2 linked regions of the Chondromyces crocatus genome follow. The protein of the gene in region 1 interacts with the protein of each later gene in a pairwise test. Links are inferred from orthologs where the notes say so. Each region holds a gene or a part of one and is shown in the gene's direction. Other genes may lie near its edges.

Region 1 (8,890 bases):
CCGGAGGGCAGCGACCCGGGAGGCGTGCTCGGGGAGGCCGAGATGGGCACGCCGTCGGTCGAAGCAGGGCCACTTCGACTGCTGTGCGGGGAAGAATCGGGGAAGAGTGGGAGCTCTCCTGGAGCGCTTGCCCCCTGGGCGCCTCCGGGCACAGGGCTCACGCCCGCCAGCGCCGGGATCACCGTCGCTGCGCCGTCTTGCGGGGCTGCACCGGGCGGCGCACCGAGCCCAGGGCCGCCACCGCCCACCGCCATGACGGTGGTCGACTTGGGCAAGGGCGTCGACGACGAGGAGGTCGACGGGGAGGGCGCCGGCATCGTGCCGCCCGCGGGAGGCGCGGGAGGCGCGGGAGGCCGATAGCCAGGATCGGGCGGCGCCTGCAGCACGCCCGTCGGCTGCGTTCCACCGCGAGGCGACACCATGGGAGGAGGTGGCGGCTCCATCGCGCCCATGGGCGGCGCGGGAGTCTTCAGGTGCAGCGGCGCCATGGCGGGCTGCGGCGCTGCGGGGGATGCTCCCCGCGCAGGGACGAACGGCATCACCGGCGTCGGCAGCGGCAGGCCCGCCGCCGCCGTCACGTTGCCCAGATCGAGCCCTGGCGACGGCATCGCCACGCCGCCATGCATCGCCACCGCACCCGGGGGCGTGATCCGTGGCGTCGGGAGGGCGCCCGGAGGCATCGTGTCCTCGTTCACCACGATCGCCCCGACCGGGGGCTTCACCGGGAACTGACCAGGACCGAACCCACCAGGCGCCTGGGCTCCCGCTCCACCATAAGAAGGGTGACCCCCGGGCATCTGCGGGGTCGCCGCGAAGTGCGGTGCTGGCGCCGCCGGCACCTGAGCGCCGCCACCGTACTGAGGCGCCGGCACATACTGCGGAGGGTTCTGGTGACCCGAAGGCGGCGGAGCGCCATACGCCTGCTGCGCACCGTAAGCCTGGCCATGCGAGGCCTGACCAGGCACCGCAGGCATCGTTTGCTGAGGTCCGCCGTAGCCGGGCTGCGCGCCATAGCCAGGCTGGCCGCCATACCCCTGCTGAGCATCGTACCCGGGCTGCGCGCCGTAGCCGGGCTGGCCGCCATACCCCTGCTGCGCATCGTAGCCAGGCTGGCCGCCGTAGCCGGGCTGCGCGCCATGGCCGGGCTGGCCGCCATACCCCTGCTGCGCGCCATAACCGGGCTGGCCGCCGTAGCCGGGCTGCACGCCGTAACCGGGCTGCGCGCCATAACCGGGCTGCGACGCGTGCGGCGCGCCGTACGGGTTTGCGGAAGGGCCGGGAGGAGGCGCGGCGTACGCCTCGGCATGCGGCAGCACGGACTTCACGAGCGTGATCGCGGTCTGCTCCGCCGCCTGCGCGTGAGCCGCTGGCGCTGCTGGAGGAGAGGCCGCTTGCGACTGAATGCCCAGTCCGTAAGGGACAGACAGGCGTGTCAGTGAGCCCGGAGACTGGAGTGGAGGGGCGGGTAGAGGTCGAAAGGGTCCCCCGGAACCGGGCACCTCCGCTCCGTACGCTCCCGATGAGTGCGGAGGACCCGGTTGCGCCGCGCCTTCGCCCCCCGGGCCTGCCCATGAAGAATATTTGTCGGTCATCCGCGCCGGAGGGGCTCGCTTCCGCCAACACGCCCTGGCAGCGCCACTGTACCTCCAATCGAGGATCGCGGGCTACCGTTCCGACGCAACGTCGACGGGCCCCATGGATCCGGTGGAATGGCGGATAAATCCGCCCGGATCCGTCCGCGACCCCGACGTGAGCGGCCCGGAAAACGGAGATCCTGCAAGGCGTCATCAGAATGTCGCCAGAATGTCGACGAGCAAGGAGGACGGAGGCCCCCTCGGTCCAGGCTGGCGAGCAGGCCAAGCTGGTGTTGGTCCGTCGAGGGTGCCGGTCGTCCGTCGAGGGTGCCGGTCGTCGAGGGTGCCGGTCGTCCGTCGAGGGTGCCGGTCGTCGAGGGTGCCGGTCGTCCGTCGAGGGAGGCTGTCGCCAGGGACCCGGCCACAGGGAGCCGCTCACTAAGGACGAGGGAGAACGCCGGAGGGTCCTTCGGGGTGGGACTCCCCGGGGTGGGATGCGGCGTGCTCCGGCTCAGGTGGGACGCGGAGCGCGTCGACGGTGCATTCGTCGTCTCCTGCACCTTCTTCGCATGCGCAGAAGGTCCGCGCGTCGTCTCCTGCACCTCCTTCGCATGCGAAGAGGCTCCGCGCGTCGTCTCCTGCACCTTCTTCGCATGCGCAGAAGGTCCGTGCGTCGTCTCCTGCACCTCCTTCGCATGCGCAGAGGGTCCGCGCGTCGTCGCGGGCGACGTTTTGCACCTCCGCCTCCACGGAGACCTCGGTCTTCATCCCCCTTCACGGACACCTCGGTCTCCAGAGGAGGGACGTACTCCCGCAGCGCGGGTGTGATGCGCGCGAGTCCACGGAGAAATGCGCTCGCACGGCGATGTGGAGCAGGTCCTCGCGCCGTTCACCGGGCATCTCGTGGCGTCCTGCGGGTGCGCGACCCGTGACCTGGCCCCCCCTCTCCGACATTCGGCTCGGCCGCTTCCTCGCAGAGCCAGGGCGGCGGTGGTATGAGGTCCGCGTCATGTCCGCCGAGCAACCGAGCGCCCCCGGGGAGCCCAGCGCCGCCCCACACACCGCCACCGACGAGAGCAACGAGCCGCGCGAGGTGGCACGCTACGACCACCTCGAGGTCGAGCGCCGCTGGCAGCAGTACTGGGACGAGCACGAGACGTTCCGCGCCGTCCGGGAGTCCGGCTCGACGCGGCCCAAGCGCTACGTGCTCGACATGTTCCCGTACCCGTCGGGCGACGGTCTGCACGTCGGCCACCCCGAGGGGTACACGGCGACGGACATCCTGGCACGGTACTGGCGCATGAAGGGCATGGACGTGCTCCATCCGATGGGGTGGGACGCCTTCGGCCTGCCCGCAGAGCAGTACGCGATCAAGACCGGTACCCACCCGGCCGAGACCACGGCGAAGAACATCGGCACCTTCAAGCGCCAGCTCAAGATGCTGGGCTTCAGTTTCGACTGGTCGCGCGAGGTGGCGACCACCGATCCGCGTTACGTGCGGTGGACGCAGTGGATCTTCGTGCAGCTCTTCAAGAAGGGGCTCGCTTACCAGGACGAGGTGACGGTGAACTGGTGTCCCGAGCTGGGCACCGTGCTCGCCAACGAGGAGGTCATCGACGGCAAGAGCGAGGTCGGCGGGCATCCCGTCGAGCGCGTGCCGCTCCGGCAGTGGATGCTCCGGATCACGGCGTACGCCGATCGGCTCGCCTCGGATCTCGAGCACGTCGACTGGCCTTCGGGGACGCTGGCCATGCAGCGGGCGTGGATCGGGCGCTCCGAGGGGGCGACCATCTCGTTCACGGTGGACGGGTACTCGGGCGGGGCACTCGAGGTGTTCACGACGCGCCCCGACACGCTGATGGGCGTCACCTACGTGGTGCTCGCGCCCGAGCACCCCATCGCCGACTGGCTGATCAAGACGCCCGGGATCGCTTCCGACGAGCGGCGCGAGGCGGCGCAGAAGTACGTGGCCGCGACCATCAACCGCAGCGACCGGGATCGCCTGGCGTCCGCGGCCAAGGAGAAGACGGGCGTCGACACCGGGCTCCTGGCCACGCACCCCATCACCGGCGCGAAGGTGCCGGTGTGGATCGCCGACTACGTGCTCGGCGGGTACGGGACGGGCGCGGTGATGGCGGTGCCCGGGCACGACGAGCGCGACTTCGCGTTCGCGAAGGTGCACGGGCTGCCGGTCGTGGAGGTGGTCAGCCCCGATGGCGAGCTGCACGGCGCGCTGGAGGCGGCGTTCACGAGCGACGGGACCGCGGTGCAGAGCGGGGAGTTCGACGGCCTCACCACCGAGGCATGCAAGCGCGCGGTCATCGACAAGCTCAAGTCGCTCGGGCGAGGCGACGGGCAGGTGAGCTACAAGCTGCGCGACTGGGTGTTCTCGCGGCAGCGGTACTGGGGTGAGCCGATCCCCATCTACTTCCCGGTCGAGCTGGAGAGCCCCGACGGCGATCCGCGCAAGGGTGCGCCGCACCGGGTGCGCTTCGATCAGCCCATCGCCGTCGACGAGGCGGAGCTGCCGCTCACCTTGCCGGAGCTGTCGGACTTCCGGCCCGGCAACGATCCCGCGGGGCCGCTCGCGCGCGCCGTGGACTGGCGCTTCTTCCAGAAGGACGGGCGCTGGTATGCGCGCGAGACGAACACGATGCCGCAGTGGGCGGGGTCGTGCTGGTACTACCTGCGCTTCATCGATCCGCTGAACGACGCGGAGATCTTCTCGCAGAAGGCCTATGACGCCTGGATGCCCGTCGACCTGTACATCGGCGGCGCCGAGCACGCGGTCTTGCACCTGCTCTACGCACGCTTCTGGCACAAGGTGCTCTACGACATGGGCCGGGTGAAGCACCCGGAGCCGTTCACGAAGCTCGTCCACCAGGGGATGATCCTCGGCGAGGACGGCGAGAAGATGTCGAAGAGCCGCGGCAACGTGGTGAACCCGGACGACATCGTACGCGCATGGGGCGCGGACACGCTCCGGCTCTACGAGATGTTCATGGGGCCGCTCGAGGCGGTGAAACCCTGGCAGTCGGGCCAGATCCAGGGCGTGGTGCGCTTCCGCGACCGGGTACACGCCATCTGCACGAAGCCGCTGTCCGACGCGCTCCCCGACGAGACGGCGCGGCTCCTGCACCGCACGGTCAAGAAGGTCACCCACGACCTCGACGCGATGAGCTTCAACACGGTCATCTCGACGCTGATGATCTTCACCAACCACCTCGCCCCGCAGGCGTCGCCGCCCCGGGAAGCGGTGGAGAAGCTCATCCTCCTGGTGTCGCCGTTCGCGCCCCACATCGGCGAGGAGCTCTGGCGCCTGTCCGGCCACGAGGCCTCGCTCGCCTATGAACCCTGGCCCACCTGGGACGAGGCGCTCTGCGTCGACGATGTGATCGAGGTGCCCGTGCAGGTGAACGGCAAGGTGCGCGGTCGCATCTCCCTCAACAAGGACGCGACCGAGGCGCAAGCCCGCGAGGCCGCGCTGGAGAACGTTGCCAGCGCGGTGGCGGGCAAGCAGATCAAGAAGTTCATCTACGTCCCCGGCAAGATCGCCAACATCGTCGTCGGCTGAGGCGCACACGGGCGCCCTCGCGCCCCGCACCGCGACGACGGCTCTCGTCAAGCCCCTCCCCCCCAGCTTCCTGCCAGCGGCTCACCTCAGGCCTCCCTGGCTTCCTGCCGCCGGCTCCCGTCAAGCCCCTCCCCCGCTTCCTTTCAGCGACGGATCACGTCGGGTCCTTCCTCGCCTCCTCCCCGTCCCATCCCGACCTTCCCCCAGGGACAGCGCCGTGCGCGCAGCGCTGGTGACGCACCGAACGTGCTCCCCGTGCGCTGAACGGGGTGAGCGCCCCGCGCGCTGAACCGGGACGTACGTCGCAGCGGCTGGTCCGGAAGGGGTCGATCCGGAGCCCCCTCGCTCGCGCCGTCAGCAAGCGCGAGCACGCAGGATCCCGGGCCTCTCGCGGTGCATGCACCAGCGGCTTCCGTCGTCGGTGCGGCTCCGCGGGACTGGCAAGCCTCGTGCATTCCCGCGTCCGTGTGCGGGACGCGCACGCCGCTCTCGGCGACGCGCGGATCCGTACCTGGCGACGGAGATCCTGGAGGATGCTGCTCGAACGCGTCCGGGCTGGCCTGCGCTTGCCCCCCCACATCATCGCCCGCAGCCACGCGGGCACGGCGCTGATCCTGAGCGCGACCCTCGCGGGCTGCGCCTTCGCGGCGGCGCCGGACGACGCGATCGACGAGGTCGACGTCGACGGCGAGGTGCCCGTGGAGAGCGCGAGCTTCGCCATCGAGGGCGGCTACGCCGCGGCGAGCGATCACGCCGTCGTCGGCCTCGCGGTGATCGGGCCCTCGGGGCGCCTGGCGCGCACCTGCACCGGCGCACTCATCGCGCCCGACCTGGTGATCACCGCGCAGCACTGCGTCGCCACGGCGCCGGAACTCATCCGCTGTGATCGCGCGAAGTTCGGCCCCACCGACGACGCGGTGAAGGTCCACATCACCACGTCCGACGACATGTGGAGCAGCGGCGCCACCTGGACGCGCGGCCGCGAGCTCTTGCTCCCGCCGTACGGGCGGGCCGTGTGTGGCCACGATCTCGCCCTCATCGTGCTGGAGAGCCCGCTCTCGCCCGAGGAGGCGACGCCCCTCGACCTGCGCCTCGATCGCACGGCGGAGGATGGCGAGCCCTACTCCGCCGTCGGCTTCGGGAACACCAGCGGCGCGGTGAAGGACGCCGGCAAGCGGCGGCGCCGCGATGGGCTCCAGGTGGAGTGCGTGGGCTACCGCTGCGGCGACTCGGACGAGGTGGCCTTGAACGAGTGGCGCGGGAACGCCGGCGCGTGCAGCGGCGACTCGGGCGGGCCCGCGCTCGATCGCCAGGGCCGGATCCTGGGGATCACCTCCCGGGGCCCCGACGGCTGCGACGATCCGATCTACGGAGGTCTCGTCGAACACCGAGAGTGGCTCACCGAGGCCGCGCTGCGGCTCGCCGAGGAAGGGGACTACGAGGCTCCGGACTGGACCGACGGGCAGCGTGACGCCTCGGCGCGCTACGACGCCGAGCACATCGATCCACGCTGGACCTCGTGCGCCGTGTCGGTCCCGGTCCCGGGGCGCAGCGGCGGGACGATGGCGGCCGTGGCGATCGCGGTGCTGGGCCTCGCCCTCCTCCGACGGCAGAGCAACATTCCGTCCTGACCTCGACGCATTCCGTCGAGCTTCCCTGCTAGGATGCACCCCGAGCCCACGTCCTCGGAGCGCGTCATGCCTACCTCGAACCGTTCGTTCGCCGCCTTGATCGCGGCCTCCCTCCTCGCCCTGCCCGTCGCGGGCTGCGGGCCTTCCTACGTGCGTGGCAGCGAGGTCGAAGGCCTCGACGACGCCGCGATGAGCACCGGGATCGACAGGCGCGACATGGAGCAGCTGCTCCACGAGAACCTGAAGTCGCTGATGTCGTCACCCGTCGCCCGGCAGTGGGCCGCGGACGGGTCCCGGCCCACCCTGGCGATCTACCCGCTGGCGAACGAGACCAGCGAGCACATCGACAGCCAGCTCATGGCGCTGCTCTCCGACGTCGAGACCTTCATGGTCAACTCGCAGCTCGTCACGGTGGTGAGCGTCGAGCGGCAGATGCAGATGATCGCGGAGATCGAGAAGCAGCACGGCGGCGGCTTCGATCGCAACAACATCGCGGAGTACAACCGGCAGCTCGGGTCGCGCTACTACCTGACCGGCAAGGTGTTCACGGCCGACGAGCGGGCCGCGGGGGAACGCCGGGTGCAGTACTTCATGTTCATGCAGCTCATCGAGGTCGCGACGAGCGCCGTCCTCTGGCAGAACAAGGCCGCCTTCACGAAGGCCCTGATCCAGAACTGAGGGCGACCTTGGGTCGATGGCTGCACGCGCTCTCGACGGCGACCACCGCGCTCTTCCTGTCGCTGGGTCAGGCAGGCTGCGCCGGGCACGAGAGCCGCGTGCAGAACGCGCTCGCCGCGCTCAATGAGGGCAAGCCCGCCCAGGCGGCGGCGCACCTCAACGAGGAGATGAAGGTCGGGTCGAACGACGAGCTGCCCCAGCTCACTGGCGACAACCCACTGCTCTTGCTCGATCGCGGCAACATCCTGCTCGCGATGGACCGGAACAAGCTGAGCGCGCGGGATCTCGGCGCGGCCGACAAGTCGATCGACATGCTCGACATGTCGCGGACCGCCGTCGACGAGATCGGGAAGTACATCTTCTCGGACGACTCCGGGCCGTACCGGGCGCCGCCGCACGAGAAGCTGCTCATCAACACGATCAACCTGATGAACTACCTGGCGCTCGGGGACCTGAGCGGCGCCAAGGTCGAGGCGCGAAGGCTCGCGATCATGCAGAAGTACCTGCGCGATCACGAGGAGACCACGGCGCTCATCGGGCTCGGGAGCTACCTCGCGGGCTTCGCGTTCGAGAAGTCGGGGGGGGCCAGCGAGGCGCTGCTGTACTACGACGACGCGCTTCGCTACGCGCAGTACCCGTCGCTGCGCGATCCGCTGCGGACCCTGGTCCGCGACGAGCCGAAGTCACCGGGGATCAAGGCGTTGATCGGCGGCGCGGGGCCGCTGCCGTCGGTGGCGGAGACGGGAGAGGCGGAGCTGCTGGTGGTCGTCGGCTTCGGGCGGTCGCCGCGCAAGGTGCCGAACCGGATCCCGATCGGGCTGGCGCTGACGATCCTGGCGAACGACATCAGCCCTGCGGACCGGGCGCAGGCGAACGCGCTCGCGGCGAAAGGGCTGGTGACGTGGGTGAACTACCCGACGCTGACGGCGGCGCGCGGGAGCTACACGATCCCGACGTTCTCGCTCGACGGGGCGCCGGTGCGGATGGAGCAGGCGATCGACATCGAGGCCGAGGTCCGCAAGGCGTGGCGGAAGGTCGAGGGGACGGTGATCCTGTCGGCCCTCACCCGGACGATCACGCGCGTGGTCGCCGGCGAGGTGGTGCAAGGGGTCACGCAGGCGGTGGACAAGGACAGCGGCCCGCTGGGCCTCTTGCTCGGGCTGCTCACGAGCGCGACGTTGACCGTGGCCGACACGCCCGACACGCGGGCATGGTCCACGCTGCCCGCACAGATCGCCATCTCGAGAATCCGTGTGCCCGCGGGGCAACACGAACTCGTGCTGTCGGCGCGGAACGTGACGAAGCGGGCGCGGCTGAATCTGCGGCCAGGCGGGTGGGCGTTCGTGCCGATGATGGCACTGCGCTGACGGCGCGGCTGCGCTGACGGCGCGGATGCGCTGACGGCGCGGATGCGCTGACGGCGCGGATGCGCT
Region 2 (8,717 bases), 3.7 Mb from region 1 along the record:
GACCTCTCCACGACCCGCCTCCGAGATGGCGACACGGTCCTCGCCGCCATCGCCGGCTCGACCCGCGCCTCCGTCGCGTTCTTTTCCAACCTCGGCTCCTGTTACGTGTGCCGCATCCACGACGTCCCTCCATCCAGCGGGTACGGCGATCCGGTGCAGAAGCTGTTCAAGCTCGGCGACGGCGAACGGATGATCGCGATGTACTCCTTCGATCCGCGCGCACTCGAAGTACCGCCACCATCGGAGGGAGCCACCGATCCGGAGCCACCGCTCGCAGTCGCCGTCACGCGCGGCGGCCAGGGCTTCCGCTTTTCCCTCCGCCCGCACCGAGACCCCTCCACACGGGCCGGCCGCCGCTTCGCTCGCCTGAACGAAGGTGACGAGGTGTTCGCCGTGCTGCCCCCGGGTGCGCGCGACGAGGACATCGTCCTCTGCGCATCGAGCGATGGTCACGCGCTCGGCGTCTCGGCCGGAGAACTCCCGAGCCTCGCCGGGCCGGGCAAGGGCTCGATGCTCATGAAACTCGAGGAGGGAGAGCGCTTGATCGCGACGACGCTCGCTCTCGGAAGCAATGAGGTCCTGACCGTCGAGACCGACAAGGGGAAAATCCTGGACCTCCGTGCCGACAAGATCGCCGGGGCTCGTGGCGGCAAGGGCCACCCGATCGTCAAGCGGGATCGCTTCGCCCGTGGTGTGCCCACCCCCGTCGTGGCGCCGACCCTGGAGGTGAGCTGACATGGCTGCGACGACGACGCCTCGGTACACCGCCGCAGACATCGAGGTTCTGGAGGGACTCGAACCCGTCCGCAAGCGACCGGCGATGTACATCGGCGGGACCGACCTGCGTGGTTACCACCACCTCCTCTGGGAGATCGTCGACAACTCCGTCGACGAGGCGATCAACGGCTTCGCCCGCGAGATCAAGGTGCACCTGGACGCCGATCACCAGGGCGCCACGGTGAGCGATGACGGCCGCGGAATGCCCGTCGACATCCACCCCAAGTACAAGCGCTCGGCGCTGGAGCTCATCCTGTGCACGCTCCACGCTGGTGGTAAGTTCTCCAGCTCGAATTACAAAGTCTCGGGCGGGCTCCATGGCGTCGGCTCCAGCGTCGTGAACGCGCTTTCCGAAGAACTCGACATCCGCGTCCTGCGCGACGGCTTCGAGCACACGCAGTCCTTCTCGCGCGGCCAGCCCACGACGAAGCTCAAGCGCGGCGGCACCACCCGCAAGCACGGAACGACCGTGCATTTCCGCCCCGATCCACAGATCTTCGGCAAAACCGCGCGTTTCAACGCCGACCAGATCCGCGAGCGCCTCGAGGCCAAAGCCTACCTCCACGCCGGCCTCACCATCATCTTTCACGACGAGGCCACCAAGGAGACCGTCGAGTTCTCTCACCCCAACGGGATCGCCGATTTCCTCCCCAAGCTGATCGCGCAGCGGGGTAAGCCGGTGACGCACCCGAACCTCTTCTTCATCGCACGTGAAGCGACCTTGCGCACAGACAGTGCAGGCGAGACGGAGCCGCGCGTCATGAAGATCGAGGCCGCGCTCCAGTGGACCGAATCGACGGACGACTACGTCAGGTCCTACGTCAACGGCATCCCCACGCACTCGGGCGGCACGCACGAGTCCGGCTTCGGCACGGCGATCGTGAAGGCGGTGCGCGCGTTCATCGAGGCCAAGAAGATCCAGCCCAAGGGGGTGACGCTCACCGCCGACGACATCCGCGAAGGCATCGTCGGTGTGCTCTCCGTGTACGTTCCGGATCCTCAGTTTCAGGGGCAGACCAAGGACCGGCTGAACAACACCGAGGTGGCACCGGCCGTCGAAGGTGCCATCCGGCCGGCCGTCGAGCAGTGGCTGCTCGAGAACGGCTCGTCCGGAGAGGCCATCGTGGCGCGGGCGATCCTCGCGGCGAGAGCGCGCGAAGCCCGGCGAGAAGCGACGGCTCAGGTGCTCCGCAAGACGCCGGTGTCCCATCGCCTCAACCTGCCCGGGAAGCTCGCGGACTGTTCCTCGACGGATCCTGCCGAGAGTGAGCTGTTCCTCGTCGAGGGCGACAGCGCAGGCGGATCGGCCAAACAGGGGCGAGATCGAAGGACCCAGGCCATCCTCCCCCTCCGGGGCAAGGTCCTCAACTCCGAGCAAGCGTCCACCTCCAAGGTGCTGGGAAACCGCGAACTCCAGGACATCGTGAGCGCCCTCGGCTGTGGCTTCGGCAAGGATTTCGACGCCTCGAAGCTCCGCTACGGCCGCATCTTCCTGCTGATGGACGCCGACAGCGACGGACAGCACATCGCCACCTTGCTGCTCACGTTCTTCTATCGCCACCTCCCCGGACTCCTGCGCGGCGGCCACGTGTACCTCGCGCAGCCTCCGCTCTACCGCATCGACGTCGGCAAAGAGACGCACTGGGCTCTCGACGACGCGGAGCGGAATCGCATCCTCGCCAGACTCCCGAAATCAGCGAAAGCGGACATCTCCCGCTTCAAGGGCCTCGGTGAAATGCCCGCCGAAGATCTCCGCATGACCACGCTCGACATCCGGCGTCGGCGTCCGCTGCGCGTGGTGATCGAGGGCGAGCTGGAGACGGACCGGATCCTGAACGAGCTGATGGGCAAGGACCCTCAGGCCCGGTTCCGCTTCATCATGGAGCGCGCCTCGGGCGCAGAAATCGACGTCTGAGTTCATCTCTTTTTGAAGCGCTGAGCGCCTGCCCCGTCCAACACCGATCGCCTTGATTTCGAGCCTGTTGAATGGCATTCGCGCACAGTGCGCACCCCCCTGCGCACCGCCCCCACCATCACGGATCAACCCGCGACAGACGACGCTCCATCGCGTGAACCAGCGGCTACACCCCCATGGCATCCACGGCAGGGCTCGATGTGGAAACTCCCATCGTGATGCCTTGTTTCTGGGGGAAACAGCGCCACTTCGCCGGCCGAGCCGCGTTGCGGCCTGACGGTTGCAATCACCTCTGAGCGACCAGCGCGGCGCTGCCGAGGCTGGCCCCAACGCTGGAGAGGTACGCTGTGACCAACGCGCTTTCCCTTTCGCATCGGACTGCACTCCCGGCAACGCACGTCTCCTCTGGAGGTCGGCTCGGCTCGCCGTCCTCGCAAGCCGCAGGAGCGCGCGTGCCCTTGCTCCCTCTGCCTCCACTCCCGGCCCGCCCCGCCCCCGCTCCCCCCAGGAGCACCCCGGAGCGGCTTCAGCTCGGCCGTGAGCGAATCCGTCAGGCCGCCGAGTCCGGCCAGCGGATCCGATCGTATGAAGTGGCGCTCGACCTCGACCTGTCCGAGTTCCACTTCGCTCGGCTCTTCCGTGCGGCGTTCGGACGATCACCGCACACGTACTACGACGAGGTGCGCGCCGAGCGCGCTCGGCTCCTCCTGAGCGAGGGCCTCACCGAAGGCGAAGTCGCACGCCGGGTCGGCTTCCGACGCCCTGCCGAGCTGCGCTCCCTCCTCGCCAAGCGCGCTGTGCCGGATGATGCCACCACGTCGAACGTGAATGCACCCGAGACAGCTGGCCAGGACGGCTGAGGCCCACCTACAGCCGGCGGTGCTCGAGCGCCGGCACGCGCGCACGGACACGGGAGAGGTAGGCGAGATCGAGCGGCGCCGTCACCACCCCCTCTCCCTCCGAAGCCTGCGCAATCACCTCACCCCACGGATCGATGATGCAGGACTTGCCGAACGTCGCGCGGCGATGGGGATGCGTTCCCCACTGCGCCGCCGCGACGACATACGCCTGCGCCTCGATGGCGCGCGCCCGAAGCAGCACGAGCCAGTGATCCTTCCCGGTGAGCAGCGTGAACGCCGCGGGCACCACGATCACCTCGCACCCCTCCGCAGAGAGGCGCCGGTACAGCTCCGGAAAGCGCAGATCGTAACAGATCGAGAGCCCCACCCGGAGGCCGTCGATCTCGACGATCTGGGCCTCGCTCCCCGCCATCGTGGAGGCCGACTCGCAGTACCGCATGCCGTCTGTCGTCTCGACATCGAACAGGTGGATCTTGCGGTAACGTGACCGCAGCGCCCCGTCGGCACCGAACACCGCGCACGTGTTGTACGGCCTCGCCGGATCATCCGAGCGCTCGGGAAAACCGCCTGCGACGATCGTGACACCTGCGCTCCGCGCGATCTCGGCGATCCGCCTGGCGATCGGACCGTTGGCCGCGTCCAGGTCCTCCGCGAAGCCACGCTTGCCGTCCTCGTCCCCCATGTAAGCGAAGTTCTCGGGAAGCAGCACCGTGCGTGCTCCGCGCTGGGCGGCCTCGTCCACGAGTGCCGCGACGCGATCGAGGTTCTCCTCGATCTCACCCTGGCTCGACAGCTGAACCGCGCCCCACACCACCGGCTGCGCCATGAGGCGACCCTACCACCCTCACCGCTTGGAGGCCGACGCGATCCTCATGCTCCGCCATTCCCACCGCTCCCCGCGGCGCCTGCGCCCGCGGAGCCCCCTTCTCCGCCAGCACCGCTGCCCCCACTGCCTCCCCCCCCCCCGCTGCCCCACGCAGGACACTCGAGCGGCTCACTGTGCCGGCACCGCGACCCACAGTCGTCGCACGCGCACGCGATCACCTCACGGTAGAGCGCATGCTCCGGACCTTCGACCGCCGGGAACAGGCAGTCCCGCTGGCACGTCACGTCACGGCCACACGCCGAGAGGCAAAGGCTGATGTCCGTACATGCCGCGCCGCTGCAAGCGTCGCTCACCGCCTTGCACGCGGCGCCCGGCGCCGTGGCCGCGTTCACGCAGTCGGCACAGGTGGCCCGAGAGCCGCCATAGGCCGCAGCGCACTCGCAGATGTTTCCTGGCCCCTCTGCGCTCGTCGTGGTCGTGGTCGTCGTGCCCCCCGTGGCGCCGCTTGCGCCTGCGCCGCCTCGCGGAGGTGGAAGCTCATCGCCCCCACCGCAGCTCACGATGATCGCGACGAGCGCCGAGACGCTCCCGGCGAGCGCCAGGACATTCCTCATGCGTCCAAGAATACCCAGGCCCGCCCTCGGAGGCGTCCCTCCCAGCGTCTCGTCGGGTCCTGGACCCGACGCCCGAGACCTCGCGACGCTGCCACATCTCCCCACTCGCGGGACTGGATGAACCCCACTATCCTTGCGCCACCTCACCAGGAATTCTCATGCCGCTCGCACCACTCTCCATTCTTCCTCGCTCTGTGATGGGCCTCGCCAAGGAGGTCGCGAAGGCGCTGCTCCGCCGTCCCGTGGTGGGCGTCTCGGCGGCGGCGCGGACGCCGGATGGCCGCTGGCTCCTGGTGCGGCGCGGGGACACCGGCACCTGGGGCCTCCCAGGCGGCACCCTGGAGTGGGGCGAGACCTTGCGGTCCTGCGTGGTCCGCGAACTCGAAGAAGAGGGGGGCGTCACCCAGACCACCGTGGGTCGCCTCATCGGCGTCTACTCACGACCCGACAGGGACGTCCGCTTCCACGCCGTCACCGTACTGGTCACCGCGGAGATCGCCGAGCCGACACGGCAGCCGATCAACCCGCTCGAGATCCGCGAGGTCCGTCTCTTCACAGACGACGAACTTCCCCGGGAAATCGCGCACAACATGAGTGACCTGCTCGACGCTGCCCGCCGCGGCGACGGCGAGGCGATCCTCGAATAACTCCCCACCAACGATGAGAAATCGATGAAGCAGGTTGACCTCTTCGAGGCCCACGCCGGCAAACACACGCTTCAGGGTGGCGTCGAGACCGACGCCGCGCACCGCGAGCGCATCGACGATCTCGCCCAGCGGGTCGAACGTCACCGGGCCCTTTACTACGCCGGCAACCCCGAGATCTCCGACGCCGCCTACGACGCCATCGAGGACGAGCTGCGCGCGCTCTCGCCGACCCACCCGGTCCTCGCCCGCGTCGGCTCGGCCTCTCTGGTGACCGAGTGGGAGAAGGCACGGCACGAGATCCCCATGGGATCGCTCAACAAGGTCGTCAACGAAGACGAGCTTCGCGCCTGGGTCGCGCGCTGTGAAGAGCTGCTCGCCAAGGAGGCTCATTCCCCGGTCGAACGCGAGCTGTTCGTCGCCGAGAAGCTCGACGGCATCTCCATCGAGGTCCTCTACAAGGACGGCAAGCTCGTCGACGCCATCACCCGTGGCGACGGTGAGTGGGGCGAGCGCATCACCGCCAACGTCGCGCGGATGAAGGGCGTCCCGGCACGCATCCGGGAGCGCGGCCACCTCTCGGTGCGCGGCGAGATCATCCTCCGCCTGTCGGACATGAAGCGACACTTCCCCGGCGTCACGAGCCCCCGCAACATGGCCGCGGGCCTCTCCAAGCGCTTCGATGGCCAGGGCGCCGAGCACTGCACCGTGCTCTTCTACGATGTCGCCGAGCACGCCGAGATTCCCACCTGCCGCAAGCGCTTCGACTGGCTGCGCGAACTCGGGTTCGGCACCCCTCAGGCAGGCCACAGCACGCTCGACGACGTCATCGAACTCTACCGCAACTACGCCAGCGGACGCCGCGCCGCCCTCGACTACGAGATCGACGGCCTCGTCGTCTACGTCGACTCTCTCCACGTGCAGACCTTGCTCGGGGACCTCAACCGGAGACCGCGCGGAGCGGTCGCCTTCAAGTTCGCCTCCCCCGCCAAGGTCTCCAAGGTGCTCTCCGTCCTCTGGGACACGGGCCCCAGCGGCCGCGTCACCCCAGTCGCCATCGTGGAGCCCGTCGAACTCGCCGGCGCGATGGTGCAGCGCGCCTCGCTTCACAATGCCGCGCACGTGCGCAGCCTCGGCATCGGGGTCGGCGACGAAGTCCTCGTCTCCCGCCGCAACGACGTCATCCCCTACGTCGAGGAGGTCGTCGAGAAGCGGGGCACCTCCGCGCAGCCACCCACCACCTGCAGCGTGTGCGGGGCATCGCTCGTCACCGAGGGCGAGTACATCCTCTGCCGGAACAACAGCTGCCGCGCCCTCATCGAGGGCAGGATCCACAACTGGATCGATGCCATCGGCGCCCTCGAGTGGGGCGACAAACTCATCGAACAGCTCGTGGCAGCGGGCCTCGTCCGCGAGCCCCTCGACCTCTACAACCTCCAGGTCAAGGACATCGCCGGCCTCGAGCGCCGCGGCGAGAAGATCGCCAAGAAGTGCCTCGACCAGATCAAGAACCGCCTGCCCCTCACGCTCCCGGTCTTCCTGACCGCGCTCGGCATCGAGGGCTTCGCCTTGCAGACGGCGCGGCTCCTCGTCTCTGCCGGGTACGGCACGCTCGACAAGATCCGCACGGCCAAGGAGGCCGAACTCGCCGTCATCCCGGGACTCGGCACCATCAAGGCGGCCAACATCGTGCGCGGCCTCGCCGCCCGAAAAGACGAGATCGATCGCCTCATCGCCGCCGGGATCGAGCCCGTCACCCTCGCCGCCGAGGGCCCCCTCGCGAGCCTCACCTTCTGCTTCACCGGCTCTGGCACCCGCCCGCGCGGAGAGCTCACCCAGCTCGTGGAGAGCAACGGCGGCCGCGTCCTCGGCTCGGTGACGAAGGAGCTGAACTACCTCATCCTCGCCGACCCCAGCTCTGCCTCCAGCAAGGCCGAGAAGGCGCGCAAATACGGCACCAAGCTCATCACCGAAGAGCAGCTCGAGCAGCTCATCGAGGAGCGGCGCAACGCCGCCGGCAACGAAGGCTGACTCACCACAGCACGTCCTGGAGCTCGGTCACCCCCAGCACCTCACGGAGCTCCAGGACCCGCCCATCCGGCACCCGGATCGTGCCCGAATAGACGCCCGTGGGCTGGAGGAACCTGGAGCGAACGTAGCGCAGGTCCGTGCGATCCTCGTGGGCTCCGCCGGGCGAGAAGCGCAGGTCCACCGCCCCATCCTCCGTCCGCACCTCCCAGGGATCGAGCGGCCGCTCCGGGTTGCACACGAATCGCCCCTCCTCCAGCGGGAACATCTCCCCATCGATCCACAGCGCGCACTCGGCCGCGCCCGACATCCCCTCCACCAGGTTCAGCGCGACCCGCTCCCCGCTGCGCGCCCACCCCTGTGCGAACCCCCAGCGCCACATCGTGCGGCGCGGCAAGAGACCGTTCGAGTAGTCGTAACCACCGAGCGCGCCATCGAGGGAGAACCACCGATCCTTGCAGCGCACCTCGCCTCGAACACGCAGCAGCGCCCCCTTCTCCGTCGCGACCGCGCGGTCCTCGGGCAGCGACGCGATCGCGGCGATGGGAGGCGGCGCCGACGCGGCATCCAGGCGCGCCGAGATGCGGACATCGTGCACCTGCGCCTCGAGCACCAGCTCCTCCCCCTTGCCGCGACGCCCCACGGAGATCCGCGCCCCCGGCAGCCGCCCCTCGCCCGCGAGCAGCGAAGGATCATCCGACACCCGCACCCCCACCGGCAGCCCCAGCGCGCTGCGATCCGCGAGCAACCGCCCCTCCGCGCGACCGTGGACGAACGCGAACGCATTCGCCGCGTACCCGAGCCGCACGAGCGCCACGGCCACCATCACCTCCTCGGAGATCAGCGACAGGTAGAGCCAGCGCTTGTGACGGAGCAGCCGGTCCATCGCCCGCGGCGCCAGCACCGAGAAATCGACGGGCGGCAGCCCTCCACGAAACGAACCAGCGTGGAGCGCGCGCGTGCCGGCATCGAGGAGCGCCTCGGGGGGTGACGTGAGCTGTCGCATGACGCGCAGCATACCCCTCGTTCGCGCCGCCGGGGCGCTACCAGGCA

The links.
Region 2: the proteins of leuS (region 1) and ligA interact in binary tests that used the Escherichia coli proteins (3 or more experiments, as listed by UniProt). The link is inferred for Chondromyces crocatus from one-to-one orthologs.

What each region holds. Positions count from the first base shown.
Region 1 is NZ_CP012159.1:1,577,801-1,586,690, reverse strand. The notes cover bases 2,199-5,365. They hold leuS (leucine--tRNA ligase), read left to right. Parts: upstream 2,199-2,583; coding sequence 2,584-5,148; downstream 5,149-5,365. Also shown: CMC5_RS05915 (TrbL/VirB6 family protein), read right to left, coding at 1-1,325; CMC5_RS05900 (S1 family peptidase), read left to right, coding at 5,682-6,779; CMC5_RS05895 (penicillin-binding protein activator LpoB), read left to right, coding at 6,846-7,457; CMC5_RS05890 (COG3014 family protein), read left to right, coding at 7,466-8,824.
Region 2 is NZ_CP012159.1:5,287,013-5,295,729, reverse strand. Bases 5,172-8,165 are described here. They hold ligA (NAD-dependent DNA ligase LigA), read left to right. Parts: upstream 5,172-5,663; coding sequence 5,664-7,667; downstream 7,668-8,165. Other genes in these bases: CMC5_RS19450 (DUF2804 domain-containing protein), read right to left, coding at 7,669-8,165; CMC5_RS19460 (NUDIX hydrolase), read left to right, coding at 5,172-5,639. In the rest of the region: CMC5_RS19485 (DNA gyrase/topoisomerase IV subunit A), read left to right, coding at 1-735; CMC5_RS19480 (DNA gyrase/topoisomerase IV subunit B), read left to right, coding at 737-2,692; CMC5_RS48570 (helix-turn-helix domain-containing protein), read left to right, coding at 3,145-3,552; CMC5_RS19470 (carbon-nitrogen hydrolase family protein), read right to left, coding at 3,560-4,378; CMC5_RS19465 (hypothetical protein), read right to left, coding at 4,423-4,992; more of CMC5_RS19460, read left to right, coding at 5,151-5,171; more of CMC5_RS19450, read right to left, coding at 8,166-8,670. UniProt on the Escherichia coli protein: DNA ligase that catalyzes the formation of phosphodiester linkages between 5'-phosphoryl and 3'-hydroxyl groups in double-stranded DNA using NAD as a coenzyme and as the energy source for the reaction.